DNA from 2 places in the Streptomyces sp. NPDC085946 genome. Region 2 is predicted to be linked to the other one. Evidence: riboswitches for the same ligand, from Rfam matches in the RefSeq annotation. Region 2 holds a riboswitch; the other holds the start of a gene.
What was found. Region 2 has a riboswitch for thiamine pyrophosphate ahead of ACIF8T_RS16425 (thiamine ABC transporter substrate binding subunit). Riboswitches for the same ligand answer to the same signal wherever they lie in the genome.

Region 1 (4,306 bases), on a different contig from region 2:
GGATGAGCACCGCCGCGATGACCTTGCGCAGGTGCAGGGAGACGGGCGCGGCCGGGCCGTGCGCGTGGCTGTGCGAGTGTCCGTGGCCGCCGCCGCCCGGTGCGGGGGCGGGACCGTGGCCGCCGCCGGAGCCGTGGCCGCCTCCTGAGCCGTGTCCGGAGCCGCGGCCGGCATCCGGGCCCCGGCCGTCGCCGGGACCGTCGCCGGGGCCGGGGCCGCCCTGTGCGCCGGGCCCGCTGGGGGAGCCGCGGCCGCCGTCGAACGCGGGAGGGTGCCCGTGCTCGCCGGCGGGACCGTGTCCGTGCCGGCCATCGGGTCCCGGACCGTGTCCGCCGGTGTGGTCGTCGTCGAACCCGGGCCGCTGGAAGCTGCCGCGGTCGTGGCCGGACCCACGACGGACGCCGCCGTTGCCGCCGCCGAAGCCGGGGCGCTGCCCGCCGTCGCCGAACTCGGGACGACGGCCGCCGCCGTGGCCGTCATCGGGCCCGGGGCGCTGTCCGCCGCCGTGGCCGCCGTCGTACGCCCCGGGGCGGTGCCCGCCTCCCTGGCCGCTGTCGAACCCGGGACCGCGCCCGCCGCCGGGAGCGTGCCCTCGGCCGGACGCCGAACCCCCGGACGCCGAACCCCCGGACGCCGGACCCTCGAACCATGAGGCAGCGGGGCCCGGCCGGTCGGACCCCGGGCCCTCGGAAGCCGGTCCGGCCGGCCCTGGACCCGGCCGGCCGCCGTCCTCCCAGTCCGGGCCGGGGCCGCGACCGGGTACCTGGCCTCCACCGGATCGCGGACCAGGGCGCGGACCGGGTCCTGAACCAGGTCCCGGACCAGGTCCCGGGCCGGGCCCCCGGCCGGGTCCGTCGCCGTTTCCGGCGCCGGATCCGTGGGGCGGCTCGGGCGGTGGGTACGGGGGATGCTGCGTCGTGGTCACCGCCCGATCATCGCAAGAACGGCGGGGGCCCTCTGTTCAGCGCGCCAGAACTGACGCTAGCGTGGAGGCACCTTTTGCACACGCGGGAGCTCGGAGCACCGGGCTGAGAGGGCGCTGACCTCCGTCCCGGCGATGTTTCACATGAAACGTCGCCGGAGCCGAGAGATGTTTCACAGGGAACATCGGACCATCGGCAGACGGATACCGCTGCGTCGACCGCCGAACCTGTTACCGGGTAATGCCGGCGTAGGGAGTAGGTCTCATGACCAACAAGGACGCACGCACGCCTGCCTCCACGCAGACCGCGACGAACGGATCGCGGGACGCGGAGGCCGGGAAGTCCATCGGCTGGCACAAGGCGTACGTCGAGGGTTCGCGCCCCGACCTCCGGGTGCCGGTCCGCCAGGTGCACCTCACCAACGGGCAGTCGGTCACGCTGTACGACACCTCGGGCCCGTACACCGACCCGCTCGTCGACACCGACGTCCGCAGGGGACTGCCGCCGCTGCGGGAGAACTGGATCGTCTCCCGCGGTGACACGGAGGAGTACGCGGGCCGTCCCGTCCGCCCCGAGGACGACGGGATCAAGCACACCGCGCCCCGCGGCGGCCTGCGCAACCTGGACGCGGTCTTCCCCGGGCGTCCCCGCCTGCCGCGCCGCGGCCGGGACGGCAAGGCCGTCACGCAGCTCGCGTACGCGCGACGCGGCGAGATCACGCCCGAGATGGAGTTCGTGGCGCTCCGGGAGAACGTCTCGCCCGAGGTGGTGCGCGAGGAGATCGCGGCGGGCCGGGCCGTGCTGCCGGCCAACGTCAACCACCCGGAGATCGAGCCGATGATCATCGGCAAGCGGTTCCTGGTGAAGGTCAACGCCAACATCGGCAACTCCGCGGTGACCTCCTCCATCGAGGAGGAGGTCGAGAAGATGACGTGGGCCACCCGCTGGGGCGCCGACACGGTCATGGACCTGTCCACCGGCCGCAACATCCACACCACCCGCGAGTGGGTGCTGCGCAACTCCCCCGTGCCCATCGGCACCGTGCCGCTGTACCAGGCCCTGGAGAAGGTCGACGGCAAGGCCGAGGAACTGACCTGGGAGATCTACAAGGACACGGTCATCGAACAGGCCGAGCAGGGCGTGGACTACATGACGGTCCACGCGGGGGTGCGCCTGGCGTACGTGCCGCTGACCGCCCACCGCAAGACCGGCATCGTCTCGCGCGGCGGCTCGATCATGGCCGCGTGGTGCCTGGCGCACCACAAGGAGTCCTTCCTGTACGAGAATTTCGAGGAACTCTGCGATATCCTCGCCGCGTACGACGTGACGTACTCCCTCGGGGACGGACTGCGGCCGGGTTCCATCGCGGACGCCAACGACGAGGCGCAGTTCGCCGAGTTGAGGACGCTGGGGGAACTCAACCGGATCGCGAAGCGGTTCGATGTGCAGACGATGATCGAGGGCCCGGGCCACGTCCCGATGCACAAGATCAAGGAGAACATCGACCTCCAGCAGGAGATCTGCGAGGAGGCCCCGTTCTATACGCTCGGCCCGCTGACCACCGACGTCGCCCCGGCGTACGACCACATCACCTCCGGCATCGGTGCCGCGATGATCGCCTGGTGGGGCACGGCGATGCTCTGTTACGTCACGCCCAAGGAGCACCTGGGCCTGCCGAACCGCGACGACGTCAAGACCGGCGTCATCACCTACAAGATCGCCGCCCACGCCGCCGACCTCGCCAAGGGCCACCCGGGGGCCCAGGAGTGGGACGACGCGCTGTCGGACGCCCGCTTCGAGTTCCGCTGGGAGGACCAGTTCAATCTGGCCCTCGACCCGGACACGGCACGGGAGTTCCACGACGAGACCCTGCCCGCCGAGCCCGCCAAGACCGCGCACTTCTGCTCGATGTGCGGTCCCAAGTTCTGCAGCATGAAGATCTCGCAGGACATCCGCCGCGAGCACGGCACCAGCCGGACCGAGATCGAGCAGGGCATGGCCGAGAAGTCCAAGGAGTTCGCGGCCGCCGGCAACCGGGTGTACCTGCCGATCGCGGACTGACCGACGGGACCGGCCGGCACCGGGATCCGGCGCTGTCCGGCCCGCGCGGGGGACGCGGGCCGGACAGCCGGGACCGGCCGGACCGGCCTGACCGGACGACAGGCGGGCGACGGCGGAAGGCCAGGAGAACGGACCGGCCCCGGACCGCCGTCGTAACGGAAAGAACACGTGGCTGCTCGACACCACCAAGATCCCTAAGGTCTGTGCCATGGGTGGGATCGATGTGGCCAACGGAGTGACGGGCGCCGTCCTCGGCATGCTCTGCGCGGTGCTGTTCCAGCAGCCCCTGCAGAACGCCTGGTACCGACTGCGCAGGCGTTCGCGGACCGCGATCCGCAGCATGGGACGCCGTGAGGAGACCGGCCCGGCCTGGCGGACGTTCTCCCTCGGCCCGCTGCACACCTCCGCCCTGATCGTCGAGGGCGACGGCGACTCCCCGATCCCCCCGGAGGCGGTCTTCGTCCACGTGCTCGACGAGGAGGTGCGGCTTCCGCCGGACATGGCCCCCTGGCGGGACGAGATCGCCGAGGAGAGCGAGCACCTGCGGGCGGAGGGCCGTACGCCGCTGTGGAACGGGCCGCGCTACGCGGTCGAGTCGTTCGACATCTCGCGTACCCCCCTGGACGAGACCCCCCAGGTCCACCTGAGGCTGCGCCCGACCGACTACTACACCTTCCTCGCGGCCCAGCAGCTCGACCGCAGGCTCCCCGACGGCACGACACCGCGGTCCCGGTACCTGGACCCCGAGCGTCCGCTGCAGGCCCCGGACTTCCTGCAGTGCAGCTTCGCCGTCAACATCGCGGTGGTCACCGCGGACGACATGCTGGTGGTGAGCCGGCGCAGCGACCGGGTCCGGATGGCGCCGGGCGTCTGGAACTCCTCCGTCAACGAAGGGCTGTCCCGCCACATCGACTCCTCGGGGCGGCGCGGCGCACCGGACCTCCACGCCGTGGCCCGCCGCGGCATGCGGGAGGAGCTGTCCCTGGAGCCCCACGAGTACACGCTCGACCTGCTGGCCTTCGTGCTCGACACGGACAGGCGCCACTGGAGCGGCCACTTCTTCGCCAGGCTGGGGACCCTCAGCAGCCGGGACCTGCAGGAACGCATGAGCCGGGGCGTCCCGGACCGATGGGAGCACGAGACGATCGACTACGTGCCCTTCCGCCCCGCGACGGTGGTCAAGTACCTGCTGCGCCCGGACCGCGTCCACCGGTGGGCGCCGCTGGCACCGGCGCTGTTCCACCTCTCCCTCGTCCACGCGTACAGCCGCACCCTTGTCGAACGCGTGGAGGCGCAACTCGTCCGGCGCCTCTGAACGGTCC
Region 2 (4,306 bases):
AGATCTCGGACGTCTGCCGGTAGATCTCCACCTCCAGCGTCGAGAACGTCGGCCCGCCCAGGATCTGCACCACGCCGAAGGAGGTGAAGGTGAACAGGAAGACCATGAGCGCGGCGGCGGCCACGGCGGGCGCCAGGGCCGGCAGGGTGACCCCGCGCCAGGCCGCGAGCGGCGAGGCGCCGAGCATCCGCGCGGCCTCCTCCTGCCGCGGGTCGAGCTGCGCCCACAGGCCGCCGACCGTGCGGACGACGACCGCGTAGTTGAAGAAGACGTGCGCGAGCAGGATCGCCCACACGGTGGTGTCCAGCCGGACGCCCCACAACTCGTCCAGGAGTCCGCCGCGCCCGACGAGCGCGAGGAACGCCGTCCCCACCACGACCGTCGGCAGCACGAACGGCACGGTCACCACGGCCCGCAGCACCTGCTTGCCCGGGAAGTCCAAGCGCGCGAAGACGTACGCGCCGGGGAGCGCGACCAGCAGGGTGAGCGCGGTGGAGGCCAGCGCCTGCCAGGTGGTGAACCACAGCACGTGCCGGACGCCGGACTCCCCCAGCACCTCGGCGATCCGGCCGGGCTGCCAGGCCCCGTCCGCCTGCAGACCGCGCGCGACGATCGCGGCGACGGGATAGGCGAAGAAGACCGCGAAGAACGCGACGGGCACGGCCATCAGGCCGAACCGCGCCGCGCTCCCGCGCCGGTCCCGGCGGACGGCTACTTCAGTACGAGCGACGTCCACGACTTGACCCACTCGTCCCGCTTGTCGGCGATCTTCTCCGGGGCCAGGGTCTCGGGGTCGGCGGCCTGCGGTCCGTACTGCGTGAACTCCTCGGGCACCTCGGCGTCCTCGGTGACCGGGTAGACGAACATGTTGAGCGGCATGTCCTCCTGGAACCGCTTGCCGACCAGGAAGTCGAGGAGCGCCTTGCCGCCCTCGGCGTTCTTCGCGTTGCTCAGCAGCCCCGCGTACTCGACCTGCCGGAAGCAGGTGCCCTCGGCGACGCCGGTCGGGGCCGTGCCGGGCCTCGGGTCGGCGAAGACGACCTCGGCGGGCGGCGAGGAGGCGTACGACACGACCAGCGGCCGGTCGCCCTTGGCCTGCTTGCCACCGGCCGAGCCGGAGAACTCCTCGTTGTAGGCCTGCTCCCAGCCGTCGACGACCTTCACGCCGTTGGCCTTGAGCTTATTCCAGTAGTCCTGCCAGCCGTCGTCGCCGTACCGCGCGGCCGTGCCCAGCAGGAAGCCGAGGCCGGGCGAGGAGGTCGAGGCGTTCTCGGTGACGAGGAGGTCCTTGTACTCCGGCCGGACCAGGTCGTCGAAGCTCTTCGGCGGGTCGAGCTCGCGGTCGGCGAAGTACTTCTTGTCGTAGTTGACGCAGATGTCGCCGGTGTCGACGGGCGTGACCCGGTGCCGCTCCCCGTCGGCCCGGTACTCGGCCCTGATCCGGTCCGCGCCCTTCGCCTCGTAGGACTGGAACAGCCCGTTGTCGAGGGCGCGGGAGAGCAGGGTGTTGTCGACGCCGAAGAAGACGTCGCCCTGCGGGTTGTCCTTGGTCAGGATCGCCTTGTTGACGGCCGTCCCGGCGTCGCCGTCCTTGAGGACCCGGACCCGGTAGCCGGACTGCTTCTCGAAGGCGGCGACGACGTCCTTCGACACGGCCCACGAGTCGTGGCTGACCAGGGTGACCGTCCTGGAACCGCCGGACGGCTGTCCGTCGCCGTCGGACGACCCGCAGGCGGCCAGGCCGCCGACCAGGCCCAGACCGACGACCACGGCCGTGAACCGCTTCTTGGTGATGCCCACTGAATTCCTCCTGGGGTGACCAGGAAGAGACGCGGCCCTGCCCGGGACCCCTCGGAGGGGCCCCGGGCAGGGCGCAACAGCTCGAGTGATGACCGATCTCCCTACCCAGAATGACCTGGGCCAGGTTCGGAGGGTCTGCGGCCGGTGCCGCACTCTCAGCGCTGTGGCGCTCCCCTGTCGGAATATGCAGATGTTCTTACGCGGATTTTACGGTGGTCAGATTACCTCTCGGTCGCGGCGAGCTGACCACAGGCCCCGTCGATCTCCTGTCCACGGGTGTCCCGAACGGTCACCGGCACACCGTGGGCGGCGACGGCCTCCACGAACGCCTTCTCGTCCTCGGGCCGGGACGCGGTCCACTTCGACCCGGGCGTCGGGTTCAGCGGGATGAGGTTGACGTGCACCGGCCTGCCCTTGAGCAGCCGGCCGAGCCGGTCACCGCGCCACGCCTGGTCGTTGATGTCCCGGATCAGCGCGTACTCGATGGACAGCCGCCGGCCCGACTTCGCCGTGTACTCGAACCCGGCGTCGAGGACCTCGCGCACCTTCCAGCGGGTGTTCACGGGGACGAGGGTGTCGCGCAGCTCGTCGTCGGGCGCGTGCAGGGAGATGGCGAGGCGGCACTTGAAGCCCTCGTCGGCGAACCGGTGGATCGCCGGGACGAGACCGACGGTCGACACGGTGATCCCGCGCTGCGACAGGCCCAGCCCGTCGGGCTCCGGGTCGGTCAGCCGCCGGATGGCGCCCACCACCCGGTTGTAGTTGGCGAGCGGCTCGCCCATGCCCATGAAGACGATGTTGCTCAGCCGCGCGGGCCCGCCGGGGACCTCGCCGTCCCTCAGCGCCCGCATGCCGTCCACGATCTGGTGCACGATCTCGGCGGTGGACAGGTTGCGGTCCAGGCCCGCCTGCCCGGTGGCGCAGAACGGGCAGTTCATCCCGCACCCGGCCTGCGAGCTGATGCACATGGTCACCCGGTCCGGGTAGCGCATCAGCACCGACTCGACGAGCGTCCCGTCGAACAGCCGCCACAGCGTCTTGCGCGTGGTGCCCTGGTCGGTCGACAGGTGCCGCACGACGGTCATCAGCTCCGGCAGCAGCGCCTCCTGGAGCCTGCCGCGGGAGCCGGCGGGGATGTCCGTCCACTGCTCCGGGTCGTGCGCGTACCGCGCGAAGTAGTGCTGCGAGAGCTGCTTGGCACGGAACGGCTTCTCCCCGACCGCGGCCACCGCCTCCTTGCGCTCGGCGGGCGTGAGGTCGGCGAGGTGCCGCGGCGGCTTCTTGGCTCCGCGCGGGGCGACGAAAGTGAGTTCTCCGGGCTTGGGCATGGTGCTACCAGTGTCGCAGATCGACTCTGGTAGCCCAGGCCAGAGCGGGGTGGGGGTGGTCACCCGTGGGTGCCGACTGTCAGCGTTGGTCGGCCTCGGACGGCCCAGGGACGGCCCAGGACTCAATCAGCCGACGCCGTAGGTGCCCAGGTGCCGGCGCCCACGGCCCGTCATTCCACCTGGGCAGGAGCGACCGGGAGCTGTTCCCTGTACGGCCATGTGAAGGTGCGGTCGGGTTCGAGATGGGCGTCACCCCAGTGAATGGCATGGATGCCGTTCTCGGCGTCAGCCGTGAAGAACACACAGACGAGCCTGATGGAAGCTCCCAGCTCCTCGAACGCTTCGTGCAGCCCCAGGTACTCCTCGGTCACCAGATCCTCATCGACGTCGAAGAGACCCTCCGGAGGCTGCGGCCCGTGCGCCCGAAACAGCCGCTGCCGTGTAGGAGACGCATTGGCCGGCAACCGGGCCCGATCCGGTGACCTGGGCCTGTCCGCGTAGCGGAAGGGGAAGAGCGCGTGATCGTTGATCACGGCGTACTCGTATCCGCGCACGTCTCGTACGGCTTCCCCCAGCTCACGAGCCGTCTCCGCCAGGTGCTCGCGCACAAGGCCCGCCAGGGCAACCCCATACGGACTCCGCTTCTTAAGCCCCGCAGCAAGGTGCGCAGCATGAGCCTTCGCGTGCGCCTTGGCCAGCTGCACCGGAACCGCAGCAGCAAGCGCGCCGGCATGCCGCCCAAACCTCTCGACGGCCCAGGCCGACGGTCCTACCGGATAGCCACCCAACACCGACATACAGTGCTCCCCTCCCCAGGTCCCGCCTCTGACCTGTGTGACAGGTGCACGAAGGGCACACAAGGGGGCGATCTGGCCAGGACGCGGCCGAACGCCAGCGTTGATCATCACTGAGCGCCCTTCCAGGAACCAGGACGGCCCGGGAAGGTGTTCGCACGTACGTACCGGCACAGCAGTTCGGTCTTCTTTCGCTACCAGGAGGTTCGGCACTCAGTGCCAATATTTCCAATCGCCCAGCACGCCGCCAATCCCAGCTATAACATCACCCTTCAAACTCAGTGAGGGGTGCCACTTGATTCTGCGCGAGTTTTTGTACGTAGACACCGACAAGGTGCGGGCAATGCTGGCTCAGCTTGAGGGGGGCGTTGCAGAAGAAGAGCG

Region 1: another riboswitch for thiamine pyrophosphate. It lies ahead of thiC (phosphomethylpyrimidine synthase ThiC); the one in region 2 lies ahead of ACIF8T_RS16425 (thiamine ABC transporter substrate binding subunit).

The regions. Positions count from the first base shown of each region.
Region 1 is NZ_JBITSF010000002.1:178,440-182,745, reverse strand. Features, by position in the region: gene ACIF8T_RS06445 (YibE/F family protein) at 1-10, opposite strand, end outside; gene ACIF8T_RS06440 (hypothetical protein) at 152-652, shown strand; TPP riboswitch at 998-1,195, shown strand; gene thiC (phosphomethylpyrimidine synthase ThiC) at 1,188-2,984, shown strand; gene ACIF8T_RS06430 (hypothetical protein) at 3,193-4,299, shown strand.
Region 2 is NZ_JBITSF010000007.1:127,106-131,411, forward strand. Features, by position in the region: gene ACIF8T_RS16420 (ABC transporter permease) at 1-667, opposite strand, end outside; gene ACIF8T_RS16425 (thiamine ABC transporter substrate binding subunit) at 712-1,800, opposite strand; TPP riboswitch at 1,881-1,986, opposite strand; gene rlmN (23S rRNA (adenine(2503)-C(2))-methyltransferase RlmN) at 2,022-3,128, opposite strand; gene ACIF8T_RS16435 (hypothetical protein) at 3,299-3,925, opposite strand; gene ACIF8T_RS16440 (hypothetical protein) at 4,218-4,306, shown strand, end outside.